DNA from 4 places in the Thermobifida sp. genome. Region 2 is predicted to be linked to each of the others. Evidence: riboswitches for the same ligand, from Rfam matches in the RefSeq annotation. Region 2 holds a riboswitch; each other region holds the start of a gene.

Region 1 (5,508 bases), 410 kb from region 2:
CTTCCGCGCCGGAGGAATCGGCCTGGCCGCCATCGCGTTCGGTCCCGCACTCGCCGCCTGCTCCCGCACCGAAGACACTGTGACCCTCGACAGCCTGCGGAAACAGGGCTACATCCAGGTCGCGATCAACAACGAAGCCCCCTTCGGCTACATCGACGAGAACGGCGAAGTCACCGGCTCCTCCCCCGAACTGCTCCGCGCGATCTTCGCGGAACTCGGCGTTCCCGAAGTCCGTGCCGAATCCGTGGCCTGGGACGGGCTCATCCCCGGGCTGAAAGCCAAGCGGTTCGACGCGGTCGCCGCCGGAATGTACATCACCCCTGAACGGTGCGCCGAAGTCGCTTTCGCGGAACCGACCTACCGCGTCCTCCAGGCGTTCCTCGTCCCCGCCGGCAACCCGTACGGCCTGACCACCTTCGACGACATCGCCGCCAACCCTGACGTGACCGTGGCCGTGCTCAACGCCTCCGTGGAACAGGGCTACGCCAAAGGCGCGGGAGTTCCCGAAGCACAGATCGAAACCGTGGACAACCAGACCAGCGCCTACGAACTCCTCAGCAACGGCCGGGTCGACGCGGTCGCGCTGAGCACCCTCTCCCTCAACCGGCTCCTCAACCAGCGCGGCGGCGACTTCGAAGTCACCGAAGGCTTCATCCCCGTCGTGGACGGGGAAGAAGTCACCCCTGCCGGCGGTCTCGCCTTCCGGCAGAGCGACACCGAGCTCCTCGCCGAAGTCAACCGGGTCCTCGCCGACTTCAAAGCGAGCGGCCGTCTCCTCGAAATCCTCGAACCGTTCGGCTTCACCGAACAAGAACTCCCCGGAGACCTGACTACGGAGCAGCTCTGCCAGGCCTAAGGACGGATACCGCCGTGGAGTTCCTCATCGACCGGCTCCCGCTCTACCTGAGCGGGGCCGGAACCACCCTCCTCATCACCCTGCTCGGGGCCGTGCTCGCCTTCGCCCTCGCCATGGTCGTGGGGGTCATGGGCACCCTGCGCAACCCCGTAGCGCGCGCCATCGCCACCGGCTACACCGAAACGTTCCGCGGCGTAGCCGCGCTCGTCCTCATGTACTGGATGGCGTTCGCGATCCCCCAGCTCGTCCCCTACAAGATCGACGCGCTCTTCGCCGCCGTGCTCGCGCTCGGCCTCAACGTCGGCGCCTACGGGGCGGAAGTCGTGCGGGCCGCCATCAACGCGGTGCCCAAAGCCCAAGTGGAAGCCACGATCGCGCTCAGCATGTCGTGGTGGCGGCGCATGCGAGCGGTCGTGCTGCCCCAAGCGTGGGCGCAGATGCTGCCCACCTTCGGCAACCTCGTCATCGAACTGATGAAAGCCACCGCCATCGTGTCGCTCATCGGCGTCAGCGACCTGACCCGGGTCGCCCAAGAGCAGCGGGCCTCCACCGGGGAGACGGTCGCGGCCTTCACCGGCGCCCTCATCGCCTACTTCCTCATCGCCCAGCTGCTGATCGTGGGAATGCGGCTCCTGGAACGCCGCGCCAACCGGCGGCTGGGACGGCCCGTCGCCACCGGCTTCCTCGCCCTGCTGCGGCCCCCGCCCGCGACCGCGACAGGAGGTGGCCGGCGATGACCTGGGACTGGGAGTTCACCGGGCGGATCATCCCCGACCTGCTCAACGGCCTCGCTGTCACCGTGCAAGCCACGGTGCTGGGCTACACCCTGGCGCTCGTCCTCGGCCTCGCGGTGGCCCTGGTACGCCGCATCCCCGTGATCGGGACCGCGGTGTTCGCGGTCATGGAGTTCATCCGCTGCACCCCGCTGCTCGTGCAACTGGTCTTCGTGTTCTCCCTGGCCCCGAACACGCTGTCGGCGTTCACCATCGGCGTGGCAGTGCTGGGCGTGCACTATGCCGCCTACACCGCGGAGGTGTACCGGTCGGGCATCGAAGCCGTGCCCGCAGGCCAGTGGGAAGCCTGCCGGGCGTTGAGCCTGCCCCTGCACCGCACGTGGGGCGCGGTCATCCTCCCGCAGGCGATCCGCCGCGTCATCCCTCCGCTCGGCAACTACCTGATCGCCATGTTCAAAGACACGCCGCTGCTGTTCGCGATCACCGTCGGCGAACTGATGTACCAGGCGTCGCAGATCGGCGGCGTGTACTTCCGCTACCTGGAGGCCATGACCCTCGTGGGTCTGTTCTTCCTCCTGGTGAGCGTGCCTTCAGCCATCCTCATCCGACAACTGGAGCGACGCTATGCCGCAGTCTGACCCCCGCACCAGCACCGGCACGCACGAACCGCTCATCCGCTTCGACCAAGTCGTCAAACGGTTCGGCTCGCTCACCGTGCTCGACCGGTTGGACTTCACGGTCGACGCCGGCGAGCGGGTCACCTTGATCGGCCCCAGCGGGTCCGGGAAAACCACGATCCTGCGCCTGCTGATGACCTTGGAACAGGTCACCTCCGGGGTTATCTGGGTCGGCGGGGAGCCGCTCAGCCACCGGTACAAAGGCGGCCGCCTGGTCCGCGCCACCGACAAACACCAGCGCCGGGTACGCAAGCAGATCGGCATGGTGTTCCAGCAGTTCAACCTGTTCCCGAACATGACCGTGCGGGAGAACGTTACCGAAGGCCCTGTCCACAGCCTGGGGATTCCGCGGGAGGAAGCCGACCAGCGGGCCAAGGAACTGCTGGACATGGTGGACCTCGCCGACAAGATCGACGCCCACCCCGCCCACCTGTCCGGCGGACAGCAGCAGCGGGTCGCGATCGCCCGGGCCCTGGCCATGCAGCCGAAGATCCTGCTGCTTGACGAGGTCACCTCTGCCCTCGATCCCGAACTCGTCACCGGGGTCCTCGACGTGCTCCGCACAGTCGCTGAGACCACGGACATCACCATGCTGCTGGTCACCCATGAGATGCAGTTCGCCCGGGACGTCTCGCACCGGGTACTCATGTTCGACCACGGCCGTATCGTCGAGGAAGGCCCGCCGGAACAGATCTTCGGCGACCCGAAAGAAGAACGCACCAAAGCCTTTCTCCACGCCGTCCTCGACTGACCGGTCAGGCGGGTCCCGGAGTGAGATAGCCAGCCCAGTGCAGAAAGCACGCGGACTCCCGATAGCCCCGGGACCCTCTACTGTTGGGGGAAACCGTCGTCACCACCGTCCTGCGCCGGGACCGGTCCCGGCGCAGGACCAAAGTGGCGCCACGCAAAACACGGTGATAACTCCAGGGGGTCCCGGCTGCGCTAGCCACGGCACGGAAATCAACCGCGCCTAGTGGATCCAAACACTCACCGCATGCGCCGCCCCCGCACCTGCGAGGCACCCGGTCCTGCGCCCGCCCGGGAGCGAAGTGCCCAGCCAGATCGCGCTGCGGGGCCGGCCATGTTGACCGCTATCGTTGGGAATATGCCCGCTGCTGATGTGGTGATTCTTGGTATCCCGCCGATATTAGTTACCTGCTCGGCGCCCTCAAGCATTTTTTGATGTGATGCACTACCCCCTGCTTGGGAGACTTCGGTGGCTACCTTATGCGCTTTATACGCATGGCCATAACGACACCACTGGGCGGGATTGGCACCAGAAACTCTTGCTAAGGACATGTCCTGACGTCGGTATCTGTCACCAGCTGCCGTGGCAGGGGAATCCCACAAGCGGACCGGTCAGTTTGCGCAATACGCGTCTGGGTACACTCCCCCCGACTAAAAGCAAAAAGAGCGTCGGGTGCAGGCAATCCGGTCAAAGTCCGGAGCGGTCGCGCCACTGTAGACGGGCTCAAGCCCGTGAGCCAGAAAACTCACCCGGCGTAGTGGTCTCTGTAGGACGCGTCATCCTGTAAGGAGGACCATGTCGGCCGTCCATGCCCCTTATGTTGAGGCAGAGCTGGGGCCCATCCCGCTCGCACTCACCGCTACAGCGGTAACCCTTCTTGCTCTTCTCGTTCTCTACCTGGTCGGTTTCGACCAAGGAGCTGTCTCGCGTACAGGAATGTTCCTGCACGAGCTGATGCACGACGGCCGACACCTCATGGGGGTGCCGTGTCACTGACCTCCGCTACCCCCTCTGCTTCGGTCCGTCCGCTGCGGGGAACCTATCTGCGATTGCTTGTCCGCGGGCTGTTGGCCGGGCTACTGGCCGGCCTGGCCGCGGGCGTGGTCGCTTTCTTCCTCGGTGAACCCCACATCGAGGCGGCTATCGCTTTGGAAGAGCACGCTTCCCACGACCATGGCGCGCACGGGGGACACTCCCACGGAGACGATGCCCTAGTCAGCCGTACCGGGCAGCAGGTGGGGTTGTTCCTCGCCACCGGGTTTGCCGGCATGTCCCTAGGGGTGCTCTACGCCTCGGTGCTCTACGCGGTCCGGCGCCACAGCCGGCTTAGCGGACCGGCACTGGCGTTGGTCGCCGCTGGCCTGGGATGGGCAGCCATCGCTGCGGTGCCCTTCGTCAAGTACCCGGCCAACCCGCCTGCCGTAGGTGTCCCCGAGACAATCGACCAGCGCACCCTACTTTGGGTAGCCGCGGTGCTCCTCGGGCTCGTCGCGGTTACGGCGGCCGTTGCCCTCGCACGCGCACTGCCAGCAGAGACATCGCTGACCTCACGGATTGTGGCCTCCCTCGCCGTGTTCCTCGCGGTGGTCTGCGTCGGCTACCTCGCTCTTCCCCACATCAACGACGTCGGCGAAGACTTTCCAGCAACCCTGCTGTGGGAGTTCCGCATGGCCTCACTCGCCACCCAAGCCAGTCTTTGGCTGGTGCTAGGACTGGCCTTCGCCTGGTTGACCGAACGGTTTGACCGCCGCTTCGCGGCGCAAACAGTGGGAGTCCGATGAGCAAGGCGCAGGGGCTGCTGGTGGCCGGGACCTCCTCGGATGCAGGAAAATCCCTGGTCACCAGCGCCCTGTGCCGGGCCTTGGCCCGGCACGGGATCAAAGTAGCGCCGTTTAAGGCGCAGAACATGTCGAACAATTCCATGGTGGTCCCCGGGCCCGATGGCACAGGAGCCGAGATCAGCCGCGCCCAGTGGGTGCAGGCGCTCGCCGCGCGCGCCGAACCCGAGACCGCCATGAACCCGGTACTCCTCAAACCCAGCAGCGATCGCGGGAGCCACGTCGTGCTGCGGGGCCGTCCGTTCGGCCGCTTAGCCGCAGGCGAGTTTGCGGGCACGCGTGCAGTGCTCGCCGAGGCTGCGTACGCCGCTCTCGCAGAGCTGCGTTCCCGCTACGACGTGGTGGTCTGCGAGGGCGCGGGCGGCGTCGCAGAGATCAACCTGCGTGCCCACGACTACATCAACATGGGACTTGCCCGCGCCGCCGACCTGCCTGTCATCGTGATCGGCGACATCAACCGGGGCGGGGTCTTCGCGTCGCTGTACGGGTCGCTCGCCTTACTCGATCCCGCTGACCAGGCACTCGTTGCCGGGTTTGTGATCAACAAGTTTCGGGGGGATCCTTCGCTGCTGGATCCGGCGCTGAAAACCCTGGAAGACCTCACCGGTCGACCCGTTCTCGGCGTCCTGCCGTGGCAGCAGAACCTGTGGCTGGA
Region 2 (5,508 bases):
CCGCGACCGGGTGGCGCGCAGGACGAGCACGAAGAAGGGGGCGCCGACGAACGCGGTCACCACGCCGAGGGGAAGCTCGGCCGGGGCGAGCAGGGTGCGGGCCGCGATGTCCGCGACGACGAGGAAGGCTCCGCCGAACAGCAGCGACACTGGGAGGATGCGCCGGTAGCCGGGGCCGGCCAGGCGGCGCACGATGTGCGGGACGACGAGGCCCACGAAGCCGATCAGGCCGCTGACCGCGACGGCTGAGGCGGTGGCCAGGGACGCCGCGAAGATCACGACAATCCGGACGAGGCCGGGCCGCACTCCCAGGCTGACGGCTTTCTCGTCGCCGAGGGCGAGCAGGTCGAGGAGGAATCCGCTGCCGAGCAGGACCGCTATGGCCACGGCCGCATACGGCACGACCAGCCCCAGGCCTTCCCAGCCGCTGTATCCCAGACCGCCGAGCATCCAGGCGTAGACGCGCCGCAGCTCGTCGATCCGCGCCTGCTGGATGAACGTCTGGGTGGCGGTGAGGAAGGACGACACTGCGACCCCGGCGAGCAGCAGGGATGCCGTGCCGCCGCCCCCTGCCGTGCGTCCCAGCAGGTAGGCGGACATCACCCCGACCAGGGCCCCGAGGAACGCGGCGACCGGGATGAGCTGCGGCCCGCTCGGCAGGAATCCGCCGCCCACGATGACCAGGGTCGCGCCTAGCCCGGCCCCGCTGGCCGCGCCCAGCAGGTAGGGGTCGGCCAGCGGGTTACGGAACACTCCCTGATAGGCGGCGCCGGCGCTGGCCAGCAGCCCGCCCACCAGGGCACCGAGGACGACCCGGGGCACCCGCAGTTGGTCGAGCACGGCCCGCTGCCGGTCGTTGAGCGTGGACTCCACGTCGAGGAACGGGATGCGGCTCAGGAACTCCCGGACGATCTCGGCCGGGGTGAGGGAGGCCGCGCCCGCGCTGATCCCCAGGACCATCGCGCTGCACAGGGCGACCAGCCCCACCCCGAGCCAGAGCGGGCCGAGTAGGTCCCGGCGTCCGACGCCCATCCGAAGCCCTGCCTGGGGGCCAGCTCGGAAGGGCTCACTGATCATTCGCTGCGCGCCGTTTCGATGGCCTCAGCCACTTCCTCGACGAAGTCGGCGACCCGCGGCCCCCACCGGGAGGAGATGTCGGCGTCCACTTCGACCACGTTCTTCTGCTGCACCGCGGTCACCGTGGCGAACGCGGGACGGCCCAGGACGTCGTCCACGCCGCCCGGGTAGGAGACGAAGATGAGGTCGGGGTCTTGTTCGACGATGAACTCCGCGGACAGTTGCGGGTAGCCGCCCGCGGGGTCTTCTGCTTCGTCGGCGATGTTGACCAGGCCGAACAGGTCGTAGATCTGCCCGATGAAGGTGTCGGAGGTCACCGAGTACAGTTGGGCGTCGATCTCGTGGTAGTAGCTCAGCCCGGCTGCGCCGTCGTCGACGACCTCCGCGACGATGGCGTCCATGCGTTCCCGCAGTTCTTCGGCTGCGGCGATGCCTTCGTCGGCGTTGCCGGTGGCTTCGCCCAGCAGTTCCATCTGGGCGAAGGTGTCTTCCAGTTTCTCGGCGGCGGGCAGCAGCAGGACCGGGATGTGGAGCTTCTCCAACTGTTCGGTGATGTCGCTGCTGTCGCCGGAGAGCACCACCAAATCGGGTTCGTAGTCGGCGATCGCCTCCACGTTGGGGGTGAACCCGGACAGGTCGGTGGTGGGGGCTTCCGGCGGGTAGTTGGAGTATTCGTCGACGGCGACGACCTGGTCGCCGGCGCCCACCTCGAACAGGATCTCGGTCAGGGACGGGGACAGCGAGATGATGCGGGTGGGCTTTTCTTCGATGGTGACGTCACCGCGCGCGTCGGCGACGGTCACGGGGAACTCTCCTGTGCTGGACGACTGGTCCGCGGCGGGTTCTTCAGCGGGGGAGCCGCAGGCGGCGAGGGCAAGCAGGAGAGGAAGCGACAGCGCGGTGAAGCGACGTGCAACACGCACTTGGGGCTCCTTAGGCACACGTCAGGGGAATAGAGCCCGCAGCAATGACGGACCGCTCTTCCCACGAGAACAGTGAACGTCGGCGACCACGCAAGGCGACCTGGCTCCACTCCGTTCCCGCCGGGGCGGGAGCGGAGTGTCACAGTTGCGGGGACAGCGCCGGTTTCAGACCGGACTTCGCTTACGTGGTGCCATCGCCTCGTACCTGTGCGTTTCCGCCGTAGTACGACGCGACCAGGCCATCTTAGGCCGCCGCTGATCTTGTCCGCCAGGAAGGGTGGACCAAAAGGGCAAAAAGGGCTTTCCCCTGGAGTCTGCCGTGGTCTCCTCGCTGTCGCCCCGAAGCAATGCAGGCCAGGTCAGCTCGCTTTCCGCTCCAGCTTCTGGCTGATCACCTGGGAGATCCCGTCGCCCTGCATCGTCACGCCGTACAGGGCGTCAGCGATCTCCATGGTGCGCTTCTGGTGGGTGATGACGATGAGCTGGGACGTGGCCCGCAGCTCTTCGAAGACCACGAGCAGCCGCTGCAGGTTGATGTCGTCCAGCGCGGCCTCCACCTCGTCCATCACGTAGAACGGGGACGGCCGGGCTTTGAAGATCGCGACGAGGAAAGCGACCGCGGTCAGTGACCGCTCCCCACCGGAGAGCAGGGAGAGGCGCTTCACCTTCTTCCCGGGCGGGCGGGCCTCCACTTCGACCCCGGTGGTGAGCATGTCGTCGGGGTCGGTGAGGACGAGCCGCCCCTCCCCTCCGGGGAAGAGGCGCGCGAAGACGCGGGAGAACTCCCGTGCCACGTCGGCGTAGGCGGCGGAGAAGATCTCCTGAACCCGGTCGTCGACCTCTTTGACCACGGTCATCAGGTCGCGGCGGGTCTTCTTCAAGTCCTCCAACTGGGCGTTGAGGAAGTTGTGCCGCTCCTCCAGGGCAGCGAACTCTTCCAACGCCAGCGGGTTGATCTTGCCGAGCTGGTTGAGCTGGCGTTCCGCGGTCTTCGCGCGCTTCTCCTGCACTGCGCGCACATACGGCACCGGGACAGCCTCGTCCTCCGGGGTGCCGGGGGGCGGGGGCACGGGCACGTGCGGGCCGTACTCGGCCACGAGCGTCTCCACTTCCATGCCCCACTCTTCACGGGCGCGCGTCTCCAACTGTTCCAGCCGCAGGCGGCGCTCGGCGCGGGCCATCTCCCCGCTGTGCACGGCGGAGCGCAGCTTCTCCAGTTCCGTGGAAAGTTCCCGGATCCGCACCCGAACCGTTTTGAGTTCGGCTTCCCGGGCGTCGCGCTGCTCCTCGGCGAGCCGACGCTCCCCGTCGGCTTCGGCGAGGGAGACGGTGATCCGTGCCAGCGCCTGGGAGGCGCCTTCCGCGACCGCCTGGGCGACCTTGGCTTGGGCGGCGCGGCGCTGTCGGCGACGGGCCGCCTCCTCCCGGGCCCGGCGTTCCGCGGCTGCGGCCCGCAGGAGCCCTTCTGCCCGCCCAGTGATCGCGCGGACCCGCTCTTCAGCGGTGCGCACGGCCAGGCGCGCCTCCATTTCCACGGACCGCAGCCGAGCGGCTTCCGCGGCCCACTGGTCACGGCGGGCCGTGTCCGGCTCGCTTTCGTCCACGGGTTCGCTCTCCGCCTGGGCGACCCGTTCCTCGAGTTCCGCAAGGGCTGCCCGGGTGGCTTCGCGTTCACGGACGGCCTTCTCCACGGCAGCGGTGTACCGTTCGGCTTCCTGGGTGGCTGAGCGGACTTGAGCGCCGAGACGGCCCACGCGCTGCGCAATCTCGCTGCGGCGCCGGTCCACCTCCCGGCGGCGGGCGGTGATCGCGTCCACGGCTGCCGCCGCCCGCTCCCGTTCGAGCTGGGCGTCACCGAGGTCCTCGGTGATCCGCTTGCAGACCTCCTCGGCCGCGGCCAACTGGCTGGCTGTTTCGTCGATGGCAGCGCGCACTTCCAGTTGACTGGGCCCGGTGGCGGCGCCGCCGTGCACAAACGCGGAAGTGAACACGTCCCCTTCCGGGGTGACAGCGCGCAGGGCGGGACGTTCCGCGATGACACGGGCAGCCGTCGCCATGTCGGGGACCAGCACGGTATCGGCGAGCAGCGCAGTGACGGCGGAGCGGAGCCGCGGGGGGACGGTGACGGAGTCCACCGCGTAGCGGGCGCCCGCGGGCGGGTCGGGCCACTGCTCCCGCGGCTGGACCTCAGCGCTGTCGGCGACCACGATCCCGGCTCGGCCGGCGTCACGCTGTTTGAGGAGGTCCAGGGCGCTGCGGGCGGCGTCGTGCGTGCCGACGACCACTGCGTCCGCGGCCGCGCCCAACGCCGCGGCGATCGCGCTCTCGTCGCCCGCGGCCACGTCGATGAGGGAGGTGAGGGCGCCGATCAGGCCGAGCGCGTCCCCGTCCGCGGTGAGGAGGGCGGCAGCACCGTCCCGGCGCTCCAGCCCCATCTGCAGGGCGTCCCGCCGGGCCTCCAAGGCGGCACGTTCCCGCTCCGCGTTCCGTTCTGCGTCGCGCAGCTCAGCCAGGCGGGCCTCCGCGGCGGCGAGCTCTTCGCGGGCCTGCTCGTAGGCTTCGTCGAGTTCGCTGTCCCCGAGGTCCAGGCTTTCCGCGTCGGCGCGGGCGTCCGCGAACTCCTCTTGGGCTTGGGCGGCGCGTTCCCGGGCTTCCGCGGCAGCCTGGGTGAGGCGTTCAATCTCAGCGTCCTGCGCTTCCAGGGTGCGGCGCAGCGCTGCGGCGCGTTCGTGGAGCCGGGCCAGGCCTTCCCGGCGGTCGGCGGCGGCACGCACGGCCGCGGCCACCCGCTGCTCTTCGTCGCGCAGCGCCGCCTCGGCTTCGGCCCGCTCCACGACGACCTCTTCCAGCCGGAGGCGCGCCTCTTCCAGTTGGGCGCGGAGCTCTTCCTCCTCGGCGCGGATCTCCGCGGCTTCCGCTTCCAGCTCTTCCGGGTCGCGGCCGCGGTGCTCTTCCCTGCTGGCGGCGCTGAGGTTGCGGTGGCGTTCCGTGGCGAGGCTGGCGACCGCGCTGAGCCGCTCTTTGAGCCGCTGCAGGGCGTGGTAGGCCTCTTGGGCGCGGGCGAGCAGCGGAGCGGCTTCGGCTGCGGCCTGCTCCAACTGGTTTTCGCGCTCCTGGGCTTGGGTGAGCTCTGCTTCGACAGCGGCGCGGCGGGCGCGGACCTCGGCCTCGTCGGCTTCCTCCTTGGCGAGGGCTTCCCGCAGGGTGACGATGTCGTCGGCGAGCAGCCGGAGCCGGGCGTCCCGCAGTTCCGCTTGGATGACCGTGGCGCGGCGGGCCAGTTCCGCTTGGCGGCCGAGCGGTTTGAGCTGGCGGCGCAGCTCCGCGACCAGGTCACTCACCCGGTCGAGGTTGCTCTGCATCGCGGAGAGTTTCCGCAGCGCTTTCTCTTTGCGTTTGCGGTGTTTGAGGATGCCCGCGGCTTCTTCAATGAGCGCACGGCGCTCCTCCGGTCCGGCGTGCAGCACCGTGTCGAGCTGCCCTTGGCCGACGATGACGTGCATCTCCC
Region 3 (5,508 bases), 400 kb from region 2:
CGGGATGGCCCGGGGGTCGACGGTGTAAAAGTTGCGGCCGGTGGGCAGTACGTTAACCAGGCCACGCAGCGGCGATCCCGACGGTCCGGCGGGAACGAAGCCGCCGTTGAGGGCATGGAGTACCGCGGTGATTTCTTGACGGGTGTCTGCGAGCCGTGGAATGACGTGCTCGGCCGCAAACCGGAGCACCCGGACCACGTCCGGAGCGGTCTCGCCGAGCCGGTCCGCCACGACCTGTGCCTGTTCCGGATCCCAGCCGGCTTCCTCCATGGCCTCGACCAGGGCGCGGGCCCGGGCTTCGACGGCGTCAACCTCCGCCCGGTTTCCGGTGTCTCCCGCCAGGCCGAGAGCACGGCGCAGTCCAGGCACAGCACCGGCCTGCCCACCCCACACTTGGACAGCACGCAGGATGGCCAGCACCAGGTTGACGCGGGCCTCGCCGACAGGCGCCCCACCTAGCACGTGCAGTCCGTCGCGGATTTGAGAGTCTTTGACTTCGCACAGCCAGCCGTCGACGTGCAGCAGGAAGTCGTCGAATTCCGCGTCATGCGGCCGCTCGGACAGCCCCAGGTCACGGTCGAGTTTGGCGGCCTGGATGAGAGTCCAGATCTGCGCCCGGATCGCGGGAAGCTTCGCCGGATCCATCGCGGCGATGTTGGCGTGCTCGTCGAGGAGCTGCTCCAGCCGGGCGATGTCGCCGTAAGACTCGGCGCGTGCCATCGGGGGCACAAGATGGTCGATGATCGTCGCGTGGGCCCGCCGCTTAGCCTGCGCCCCTTCACCCGGGTCGTTGACGAGGAAGGGGTAGATGAGCGGCACCGCGCCGAGTGCGGCATCGGTGGCGCACGCCGCGGACAGTGCGGCGTTCTTGCCGGGCAGCCACTCCAGGGAGCCGTGTTTGCCGAGGTGGACGATGGCGTGGGCGCCGAAGCCGCATTCCAGCCACCGGTATGCGGCGAGGTAGTGGTGGGACGGCGGCAGGTCGGGGTCGTGGTAGATCGCCACCGGGTTCTCTCCGAAACCACGCGGCGGCTGGATCATGAGCACCACGTTGCCTGCCTGGAGGGTAGCGAGCACGATGTCGCCGTTGTCGACGAAAAGCGTGCCGGGCGGCTCTCCCCAGTGCTCGTTCACCGCGTCAATCAGTTCACCGGGCAGGTCGGCGATCCACTCCCGGTAGCGTTCGGCCGGGATGCGCACCGGATTTCCCGCTAACTGTTCGGCGGTCAGCCACTCCTCGTCCTGTCCACCGGCTTCGATGAGGGCGTGGATGAGGGTGTTACCCGCTTCGGTCTCGTCCGCCAGGTCCACACCGGGAAACCCGTCTCCCAGGTCGTATCCGGCGTCCCGCATGGCCCGCAGCAACCGCACCGCGGAGACGGGGGTGTCCAGGCCCACGGCGTTGCCGACTCGGGAATGCTTGGTGGGGTAGGCCGACAGCACGATCGCGACCCGGCGCTGGGCGGGTGGGATGTGCCGCAGCCGGGCATGAGCGACGGCGATGTCGGCTACTCGGCGGCACCGTTCCGCATCGGTGACGTAGTGGGGCAGTCCTTCGTCGTCGAACTCCTTGAAGGAGAACGGCACGGTGATGATGCGCCCGTCGAATTCGGGGACGGCGATCTGGGATGCAGAGTCGAGGGGGGACGTCCCCTCGTCGGAAGCCTTCCACTGATCACGCCCCCACGTCAGGCAGAGCGCCTGCAGGATCGGAATGTCGAGTCGCGCTAGTTCACCAACGTCCCACGCCTCGTCGTCGCCTCCAGCACTGGCTGTGGCCGGGCGGGTTCCTCCCGCGGCGAGCACGGTGACGACCAGCGCATCCAGGGTGCCGAGCTCCGCGAGGAGTTCCGGGGATGCGCTGCGCAGCGACGTGCAGTAGATGGGGACGGCGACCGCTTCGCCGGTAGCGTCGACCGCGTCAGCCAGGTCGTGGACGAAACGAGTATTCCCGCTGGCCTGGTGGGCGCGGTAGTAGAGGATGCCAATCCTCGGCAGCCCGTCCCGGTCCGCCTGTGGTGGCGTGGACCGCTCAAGCAGGCCCCATTCGGGCAGTTCTGTCGGCGGATCAAAACTCCCACCGGTCAGCAGCACGGTGCTGCTGAGGAAGGCATGCAGCGCAGCGAGGTTGTCGGGCCCCCCGTGGGCCAGATAGCGGTGGGCTTCAGCAGCGATCCCGACGGGTACGGTGGAATGGCTCATCAGCTCCGCGTCCGGGGTCTGCTCTCCGCCCAGCACCACAACGGGGACGCCATGGGTTAAAACCTGGTCGAGGCCCTCCTGCCACGAGCGCGCAGACCCCAGAATGCGCACAATTACCAGGTCAGCGCCGTGAAGCAGGGCGTGGAGCGAACCGGGATCTGTTCCGGTGACGTCGAGACGCGACGGGTTGCCCCAGACGTAGTTTGCGCCGCTGGCACGTGCCGACAGCAGGTCGGTGTCCGAGGTGGAAAGCAGTGCTATGCGAGGCATCGGCGACCTCTCCCAGCCCCAACAATCGAGGGAGTCGGTGGACCCGCGGCGGGCGGTACAGGACGCGGCACAGCATCAGCCATGGTCATGGTCTCCAAACCCTCGTGGACATGACGCGTCGTGGCCGGTCTCCTGGCTGACGAGTCACCGCCGCCGAGCTGACCTTCCCAGGCTGGTGCCCGGTGGCCGCGGGGTGGTTTCCCCAAGCAAAGCTCGACGACTCCTCGATCACAGTGGCGAGGGCCGCGCCGGTCTTGCACCGGTCTTCCCGTTCACCACGACGCGACCACCATAGCGCAGGGCAAGAAAGCGTATGCAACCATGTTCCGGTGTTCTGTCTACAGCCACCTGACCGCTGCCCCGGCGTGCTGCGTCCCCATTTCGCAGCCGACGGCGCTCTGCTGCGTATTCGTATTCCCGGGGGGCATATTAGCCGTCGCGGGATAGCCACGCTTAGCCAGATCACCGCAAAATTCGGCGACGGTAATCTCCATTTAACTTCACGTGGAAACGTGCAAATCAGAGGGATTCCCGTCACAGATGATCAACAGATTCCCAACGAATTACCTCATATTGTGGCAGCATCCGGATTCCTGCCTTCATCTACCCATGATCGGGTACGCAATATTGTCGCTTCTCCCCTTTCCGGAATAATCGGTGGCAGAATGGATGTTCGCCCCCTCGTCTCCGCTCTAGACCGGGCACTGTGCACTGATCCACGACTGGCAGAGCTGCCCGGACGGTTCCTTTTCGGTCTTGATGACGGCCGCGGCGATCTCGCTGGAATGCCTATCGACTTAGGAATTTACGCGATCGACGAACGGTCGGCACAAATACGTGTCGGCACCTTTTCAGGGCCTGTGATTTCATCTACAGAAATCGTTGATATAATCCTTGATCTCGCTCACCGTTTTCTCGATATAAGCGAGGGAAAATGGAATGTCGTTCAGCTACCAAAAAAAGGACGAGAACTACTCAACAACGTCGAGTTTTCCAATTTTTTACGCCATACAAAAAGCGGCGATCGCTGGAGCGTTGAACGGTTTCGAAGAAACATCCTTCACGGAATTATCACCATTTCCACCGCTGAATCCGCTGTGGCGGGTTCAGTGCCGCTAGGCGTTCTCACCCCGCCCATGCAGCGGGCTCTCTTGGATGCAGCGGAGCACAGCGACAGCACGATCATCCTCACCCCGTGGCGGGGAGTGATCGTCACCCCTGTCCCCACCGACCAGGCCAGCAACGTCGCAGCTTTGCTCCAGGAAGCCGGGCTGGTCCTCGACCCGGCATCGCCGTGGAGCCGGATCAGCGCCTGCATCGGCTCCCCCGGCTGTGCTCGCAGCCGTGGCGACACCCGGTCTCAAGCCGTCAAGCTCGTCCGCCGCCTATCCTCCCCCGACACATCCGACGACGGATCCCCCTACCACATCGCCGGGTGCGAACGCGCCTGCGGTGCCCCGCACACCCCGCACACCCTCGTCCTTCTCGGGAGCAGCACGTGACACCGCATTCCGACAGGCCCACCCCGCTCTCCCCGCCGCCTCGGCGCTACACCTACGAGACCGACAGCGCAACCATCTACGCGCACTCCTTCGCCACCATCCGGGCCGAAGCCGACCTGTCCGGGCTCCCCACGGACGCCGAAAAGATTGCGGTCCGCATGATCCACGCCTGCGGCCAAACCGACCTCGCCCGTGACCTGGTCATCCACCCCAACCTGGTGCCCGCGGCCCGAGACGCGCTGCGCGGCGGGGCCCCCATCCTCACCGACGCACGCATGGTGGCGTCCGGGGTGACCCGTTCCCGGCTCCCCGCCGACAACGAGGTGCTGTGTCTGCTCAACGACCCTCGTGTTCCCCAACTCGCCACGGCGTGGGGGACGACGCGCTCCGCGGCCGCGGTGTCGCTGTGGACGGACCGCTTGGCAGGCGCAGTCATCGCGATCGGCAACGCCCCCACCGCCCTATTCCACCTGCTAGAGCTGATCGACTCCGGCGCGCCCCGACCAGCCGCGATCATCGGCGTGCCCGTCGGGTTCATCGGCGCGGCCGAATCCAAAGAAGCCCTCATGTCCCACCCCGCAGGCATCCCCTACCTGGTGGTACGTGGCCGCCGCGGAGGCTCGGCGCTAGCCGCGTCCGCGGTCAACGCTCTCGCGCAGGAGGAGGAATGAGCAGCACCCCCGGCCGCCTGTACGGCGTCGGCCTAGGTCCTGGAGACCCGGAATTCATCACCCGCAAAGCAGCCCGACTGATTGCCGAAGCCGACGTCATCGCCTACTACTCAGGGACACACGGCCGCTCTATCGCCCGATCTATTGCCGCAGATGTGATCCCGGAGGGAGTGATCGAGGAGAAACTCGTCTACCCGGTGACGACCGGAACCACGGACCATCCGGGCGGCTACGAGGGCGCCATCACCGAGTTCTACGACGCGTCCGCCCAACGGCTCGCCGCCCACCTGTCACAAGGGCGGGACGTCGTGGTGCTGTGTGAGGGCGACCCGCTGTTCTACGGCTCGTACATGTACCTGCACGACCGGCTGGCCTCCCGGTTTCCCACCGAGATCGTCCCCGGTGTGACGTCGATATCCGCGGCTTCTGCTGCGGCGGCGTGCCCGCTCGTGCGCCGCACCGACGTGTTGACGATCCTCCCAGGGACCCTGCCCCCACCCGAGCTGGCCCGGCGACTGGCCGACACTGACGCTGCCGCAGTACTGAAGCTCGGCCGCCGCACCTTCGCCGGTGTGCGCGAGGCGCTAGCCCAGGCAGGGCGACTGGAGGACGCTGTCTACGTGGAACGCGCCTCCATGGCTGAACAGCGGATACTTCCAGTAGGGGACGTAGCTTCCGACGATGTCCCCTATTTCTCGCTGATTCTCAGCTCCGGGGACAGCACGCCACGCAACCGGAGACCGCGAGGCAGAGTCCGTGCACCGCAGCGCACCCCAGCCCCCCATCATCCGGACTCGCCCGCCGAACTACTCGTGGTGGGTCTCGGCCCCGCTGGCGAGCAGTGGCTGACCCCGGAAGCAGCG
Region 4 (5,508 bases), 400 kb from region 2:
ACCCAAGTGCCGGGAAGGAACAGCAAGTCCGCTGTCATGGCGCAGTGCCCCCAGCACGGGGACACCGACGTCCTCCACCGCGGAAGCGACCTCGGCGGCGTGCCGTCTGGAGCCCACCCGGTTCAAGATGACTCCGGCGATCCGAATCCGCTGGTCGAACACTGCCATGCCCGCCACGATCGCCGCGGCCGACCGCGACACGTGAGACACGTCTACGACCAGCACCACCGGAGCGTCCAGCAGGGCGGCGACATGCGCGGTGGACGCAAACCCGCGCCCCCCGAGCTTCCCGTCATACAGGCCCATCATGCCTTCGATCACGGCCAGGTCGGCCGGCCGCGGATGGGAGGCGCCGTGTAGCAGCAAGGGGCCCAGCAGGTTCTCACCGTGCAAGTGCACATCGAGGTTGCGGCCGGGCCGCCCGGTTGCCAGGGAATGGTAGCCGGGGTCGATATAGTCCGGTCCGGCCTTATGCCCGGACACGTCGTATCCGGCAGCGCGCAGCGCCGCCATGAGCCCGGTAGCCACGGTGGTCTTACCCGCCCCGGACGTGGGAGCGGAGATCACTAGCCGTGGCAGGACCGCGGCGGGAACGTCACCACTCAATACCGCGCTGCCCCTTCTGCCCGGAGTCCATGGGATGTCGCACTTTCACCATTTCCGTGACCAGATCGGCTGCGTCCAGCAGCGCGGGATGCGCGCGGCGGCCGGTGATCACCACGTGCTGGCGTCCCGGACGCTCACGCAGCGTCGACACCACGTCGTTGACGTCGACCCAGCCCCAGGTGATCGGATACGTGAACTCGTCGAGTATGTAAAGGTCGTGCCGTTGCTCGGCGAGGCGGCGCTTGATCTCGGCCCACCCCTCTGCGGCAGCGGCCGCGTGGTCGGCTTCCGTGCCCGGCTTGCGCGACCACGACCACCCTGACCCCATTTTGTGCCACTCGATGGGGCCTCCCACCCCTTGCGCACGGTGTACTGCGGCAAGCGTGTCGAATGCGGTCTGCTCCCCAACCCGCCACTTCGCGGACTTCACGAACTGGAACACCGCGATCCGCCACCCCTGGTTCCACCCGCGCAAGGCCAGGCCGAACGCTGCAGTGGACTTTCCCTTGCCGTCACCGGTGTGCACGATGAGCAGCGGACGGTAGCGGCGCTGGCGGGTGGTGAGTCCGTCGTCGGGGATGAACGATGGTTGTCCTTGAGGCATCAAGCCGCCCTCGTGGTTGCTCCGGCTACTGCTGACGTGATGGCTTCGGCGCTGACCTCGCCAACGTGGACGTACTCGGCACCCATGCGGCGGGCGAGCGCAGCGGCCAACCCCATCCGGAACCGTCCCGTCTCCGAGTCGATGACCAGCGCGGAGACCCCTTCGCGGGCCAGGTGGTCGGCGGCGTGCAACGAGCGCTCCACTGCCTTAGGGCCGGCAGTGGCCCGGCCGTCGGTGACGACCACGAGCAGGGCGCGGCGATCCGGGTCGCGTAACCGTTCGCGGCGCAGTGTCTCCGCGGCCTTCAATAGGCCCTCAGCTAGTGGGGTACGGCCTCCGGCAGGCAACTCCCGCAAGCGGGCTGCTGCTACGTCCACTGATCCGGTGGGTGGAAGTGTGAGCGTAGCCTCATGGTTTCGGAACGTGATCAACCCCACTCGGTCCCGTCTGCGGTAGGCGTCCAGCAGCAGTGCGAGAACAGCTGTCTTCACCTGGGACATGCGCCGCCGGGCAGCCATAGAACCGGAAGCGTCCACGCAGAGCAGCACCAGGTTGGATTCCTTGCCTTCACAGAGGGACCTGCGTAGATCACTGAGGGCAATAGAAAGCCGTGTGGTGTCCGGGGAAGAACGAGATGTCGCGTGCCGCAGCGCGGCTGTCCGAACCGTGGCGGCCAAGTGGATCGGCCCAGTTCCCCGGCCCGCGGGAACGTCGCCGACGGTGCGCCCCGATGTTGTGATAGCTCGTGAACGGCGGCCTAGCGTGCCTTTCCCCGTGCCAGCGACCGTGAAAAGCCGAGGGCGGTACGGTTCCTCGGGTGCTGTGACCGACACCGGGGCCGGAGCATCCGGCCGGGGATCGTCGTTGGACGAGGTGGGGGATCCGAGGCCGCTGGCGGGAGGGTCAGGAGTGGAGCCGGCGGTGGGCGGCGGAGTATCAGAACCGCTGTCCGATGGTGGACCGCCTGGCCCTCCGGAACCGTCCGGCCCAGGGTCCGGATCGTGATCTTCGCCGAGGATCTCGTCCAGCAGGCCCTCATCCATGCCGGGACTGTCGAAGGGGGTCCGCCTCCGTCGGTGCGGTAAGGCAAGGCGGGCGGCAGCGCGCACATCGGCTCGGGTGACGTCGGTGCGGCCACACCACGCGGCGTGGGCCACCGCGGCCCGGGCACACACTAGGTCGGCACGCATACCGTCCACATCGAACGCGGCGCACACCTCGGCGATAGCCAACAGTGCCTCCTGGCCGAGCACCACCTTGGGCAGCCGGAGACGTGCGTCCGCGATACGTTCCGCCAGTTGCTGCTCGGCAGTGGCGTAGGCGGAGGTGAAACCGGCGGGGTCGGCGTCGAAGGCGAGACGTCGACGGATGATCTCCGCCCGCACGGCCGGATCGCGGGGTGCTGCAACCTCCACGGACAAGCCAAACCGGTCCAACAGCTGGGGCCGTAGCTCCCCTTCCTCCGGGTTCATCGTTCCCACAAGGGTGAACCGGGCGGCGTGGCTGAGCGAGACACCGTCACGTTCCACGGTGGCCCGCCCCATCGCTGCCGCATCGAGGAGCAGGTCCACCAGGTGGTCGTGGAGTAGGTTGACTTCGTCGACGTAGAGGATGCCGCGGTTGGCACGGGCCAACAGTCCGGGCTCGTATTCGACACCGCTGCCCGACAGGGCTTTTTCCAGGTGTAGGGAGCCCACGACCCGGTCCTCGCCCGCGCCTACAGGAAGCTCCACGAGACGCACTGGGCGGGTCGCGGAAGCAACTGAAGGGGGATGCGGTCCGTCTGGACAGTCAGGGTCGGGGGCGGCAGGGTCGCAGGAAAACCGGCAGTCGGTGACTACGGTGATCGGGGGCAGCAGAGCTGCCTGCGCGCGTACCGCGGTTGATTTTGCGGTTCCCTTCTCGCCGCGGATAAGGACGCCCCCGATGTCAGGGCTGATACCGGTCAGAATGAGGGCCAGCACCAGGTCGTCCGAACCGACGATGGCGCTGAACGGATAGACGTGCACACGCTCCTCCACAGGCTCCCGCTGGGGGATCGGCAAAAACGGCAGCCATGCCGAGGCCGGTCTTCGGACTTCCTGATCAACACCGTCCGATCGCCTTCCCAGACTGCCGTCCAGTGGCTGCGCGATGCGCGTGATCGGCGGCTCCCAGGTCACCGCAGCGGGCCTGTGCCGGATTCGCACCGGCTTCCCGATTATCCCCGTGGATTGGGGCACCTCGGCGGTTCCGCCGTCGCCGAGTCTAGCCAGCGGCGGTCCGGGTGCCCAGAGCGCTGGGAGACTTCCCCGATCCGTGTTAAGGTGGCCCGCCATGAAGACACCGGTCACTGTCGTCGGCATAGGCGCTGATGGCTGGGAAGGGTTGCCGCCGGCGTCCCGCGACGCTATCCGCGAAGCCCAGGTACTCCTCGGCGGTACTCGACATTTGGCTTTGGTGCCCGACACGGGAGCGGTACGCGAACCGTGGCCGTCCCCGTTGCTGAGCGGTCTTCCAATGCTCCTGGACCGGTACCGTGACCGCCGTGTCGTCGTGCTGGCTTCCGGGGACCCCCTCCTGTCGGGGATCGGCACCACCCTGGTGCGACTGCTCGGCGCAGACCGGGTGCGGGTGCTGCCCGCGGTGAGCTCGGTCGCCCTGGCCCGGGCACGGATGGGGTGGAGCGCGGAGTCTGTGGATGTGGTGACGCTCGTGGGACGCGACGTCGACGCGGTGCGCCGCTACCTCACCCCCGGGCGGCGGCTGGTGGTGCTCTCCTCGGATGGGACGACGCCTGCCGCGGTCGCAGCCCGGCTGGTCGAACACGGCCTTGGCGATAGCCGCATGACGGTCCTGTCCGACCTGGGGAGCAGCAGAGAGGAACGGATCGAAGCCACCGCGGCCGAGTGGCGGGGCCGGGACGCGCCGCCGTTGAACGTGGTGTGCGTGGCGGTCACCGGAAACGGTGGGTACCCGCTTACCCCCGGGCTGCCGGATGAGGCGTTCGACCACGACGGGCAGCTCACCAAACGAGAGATACGGATTGCCGCGGTCTGTGCGCTCCGCCCCCAACCCCAGGCCCTGCTGTGGGATGTGGGAGCGGGAGCAGGGTCGGTGGCCGTGGAATGGCTGCGCGCCGACCCGCGGTGCCGGGCTGTTGCGATTGAGCGGCACCCCGAACGGGTGCACCGGATCACGCGTAACGCTGCCCGGCTTGGTGTGCCCTCCCTGCGCGTGGTCCACGGTAGTGCGCCTGACGCGCTGAGCGGACTGGAGCCACCCGATGCGGTGTTCGTCGGTGGTGGGGCTACCGACCCGTCCGTGCTGGACCGGTGCTGGGCGGCCCTGCGGCCCGGGGGCCGCATCGTAGTGCACGCCGTGACTTTGGAGACGGAAGCAGTCTTGGTGGAACGGTGGCGGCGCCACGGCGGAGAGTTGACACGCCTCTCGGTGGAACGGGCTGCCCCCCTGGGGTCGTTCACGGGATGGCGTCCGGCCCGTCCGGTTGTCCAGTGGGCCGCGACCAAAACAGATCAGGGAAGAGAGACATGACGGTTCATTTCGTGGGTGCTGGCCCCGGCGCAGCTGACCTGCTGACGCTACGCGCGGTCGAACTGCTGCGCACCACTCCTGTCTGCTTGTATGCGGGTACCTATATCGACGCTGAGATCCTGGCCCACTGCCCTGACGACGCGGAACTAGTGGACACCCAGCACCTCGACCTGGACCAGATCATCGCCCACCTGGTCGACGCGGACCGGCGCGGTTTGGACGCGGTCCGGCTCTGCTCTGGAGACCCGTCGCTTTATAGCGCGCTAACCGAGCAGACACGAAGGCTTGACGAGGCAGGGGTGGCGTGGGACGTCACCCCTGGGGTGCCCGCCTATGCGGCGGCCGCGGCCCTGCTCGGCACCGAGTTGACGGTTCCGGAGGTGGCGCAGACGGTGGTGCTTACCCGCACCCGGGCACGCTCCACGAAAATGCCGGAATCGGAGGCGTTGGAGAACGTCGCGAAGATCCACGGGACTCTCGTCTTGCACTTGGCGATCCGACACATCCGGGTTCTTGCCGAGCAGCTGGTCCCCGAATACGGGGCTGATTGTCCTGTGGCGGTCGTCGCTCACGCGACCCGACCCAACGAACTCGTGCTCCGCGGCACCCTCACCGATATCGCCGACCACGTGGAGGCGGCAGGGCTGCGCCATACCGCGGTCATCCTGGTGGGGCGGGCGCTGGCCAGCCGCGAGTGGGATGTGTCGGAGATCGTCTGCTCGCACTTGTACGACCCGGCCCGTGAGCGGAACCGCGAGGCGAGC

What was found. Region 2 has a riboswitch for cobalamin ahead of CW348_RS06290 (ABC transporter substrate-binding protein). Riboswitches for the same ligand answer to the same signal wherever they lie in the genome.
Region 1: it holds a riboswitch for cobalamin, as region 2 does, so the genes downstream of both, CW348_RS08070 (CbtB-domain containing protein) here and CW348_RS06290 (ABC transporter substrate-binding protein) in region 2, are expected to answer to the same signal.
Region 3: it holds a riboswitch for cobalamin, as region 2 does, so the genes downstream of both, cobN (cobaltochelatase subunit CobN) here and CW348_RS06290 (ABC transporter substrate-binding protein) in region 2, are expected to answer to the same signal.
Region 4: it holds a riboswitch for cobalamin, as region 2 does, so the genes downstream of both, CW348_RS08040 (VWA domain-containing protein) here and CW348_RS06290 (ABC transporter substrate-binding protein) in region 2, are expected to answer to the same signal.

The regions. Positions count from the first base shown of each region.
Region 1 covers NZ_PITY01000020.1:689,588-695,095, reverse strand. The annotation lists gene ehuB (ectoine/hydroxyectoine ABC transporter substrate-binding protein EhuB) at 1-856, shown strand, start outside; gene ehuC (ectoine/hydroxyectoine ABC transporter permease subunit EhuC) at 871-1,593, shown strand; gene ehuD (ectoine/hydroxyectoine ABC transporter permease subunit EhuD) at 1,590-2,228, shown strand; gene ehuA (ectoine/hydroxyectoine ABC transporter ATP-binding protein EhuA) at 2,215-3,018, shown strand; cobalamin riboswitch at 3,632-3,783, shown strand; gene CW348_RS08070 (CbtB-domain containing protein) at 3,811-4,011, shown strand; gene CW348_RS08065 (CbtA family protein) at 4,002-4,796, shown strand; gene CW348_RS08060 (cobyric acid synthase) at 4,793-5,508, shown strand, end outside.
Region 2 covers NZ_PITY01000020.1:276,646-282,153, forward strand. The annotation lists gene CW348_RS06285 (iron ABC transporter permease) at 1-1,032, opposite strand, end outside; gene CW348_RS06290 (ABC transporter substrate-binding protein) at 1,074-2,000, opposite strand; cobalamin riboswitch at 2,077-2,217, opposite strand; gene smc (chromosome segregation protein SMC) at 2,360-5,508, opposite strand, start outside.
Region 3 covers NZ_PITY01000020.1:675,068-680,575, forward strand. The annotation lists gene cobN (cobaltochelatase subunit CobN) at 1-2,472, opposite strand, end outside; cobalamin riboswitch at 2,577-2,778, opposite strand; gene CW348_RS15930 (nitrite/sulfite reductase) at 2,838-3,974, shown strand; gene CW348_RS08020 (precorrin-8X methylmutase) at 3,971-4,645, shown strand; gene CW348_RS08025 (precorrin-2 C(20)-methyltransferase) at 4,642-5,508, shown strand, end outside.
Region 4 covers NZ_PITY01000020.1:681,503-687,010, reverse strand. The annotation lists gene CW348_RS08050 (cobyrinate a,c-diamide synthase) at 1-606, opposite strand, end outside; gene cobO (cob(I)yrinic acid a,c-diamide adenosyltransferase) at 596-1,210, opposite strand; gene CW348_RS08040 (VWA domain-containing protein) at 1,210-3,219, opposite strand; cobalamin riboswitch at 3,256-3,451, opposite strand; gene CW348_RS08035 (bifunctional cobalt-precorrin-7 (C(5))-methyltransferase/cobalt-precorrin-6B (C(15))-methyltransferase) at 3,527-4,744, shown strand; gene CW348_RS08030 (cobalt-precorrin-4/precorrin-4 C(11)-methyltransferase) at 4,741-5,508, shown strand, end outside.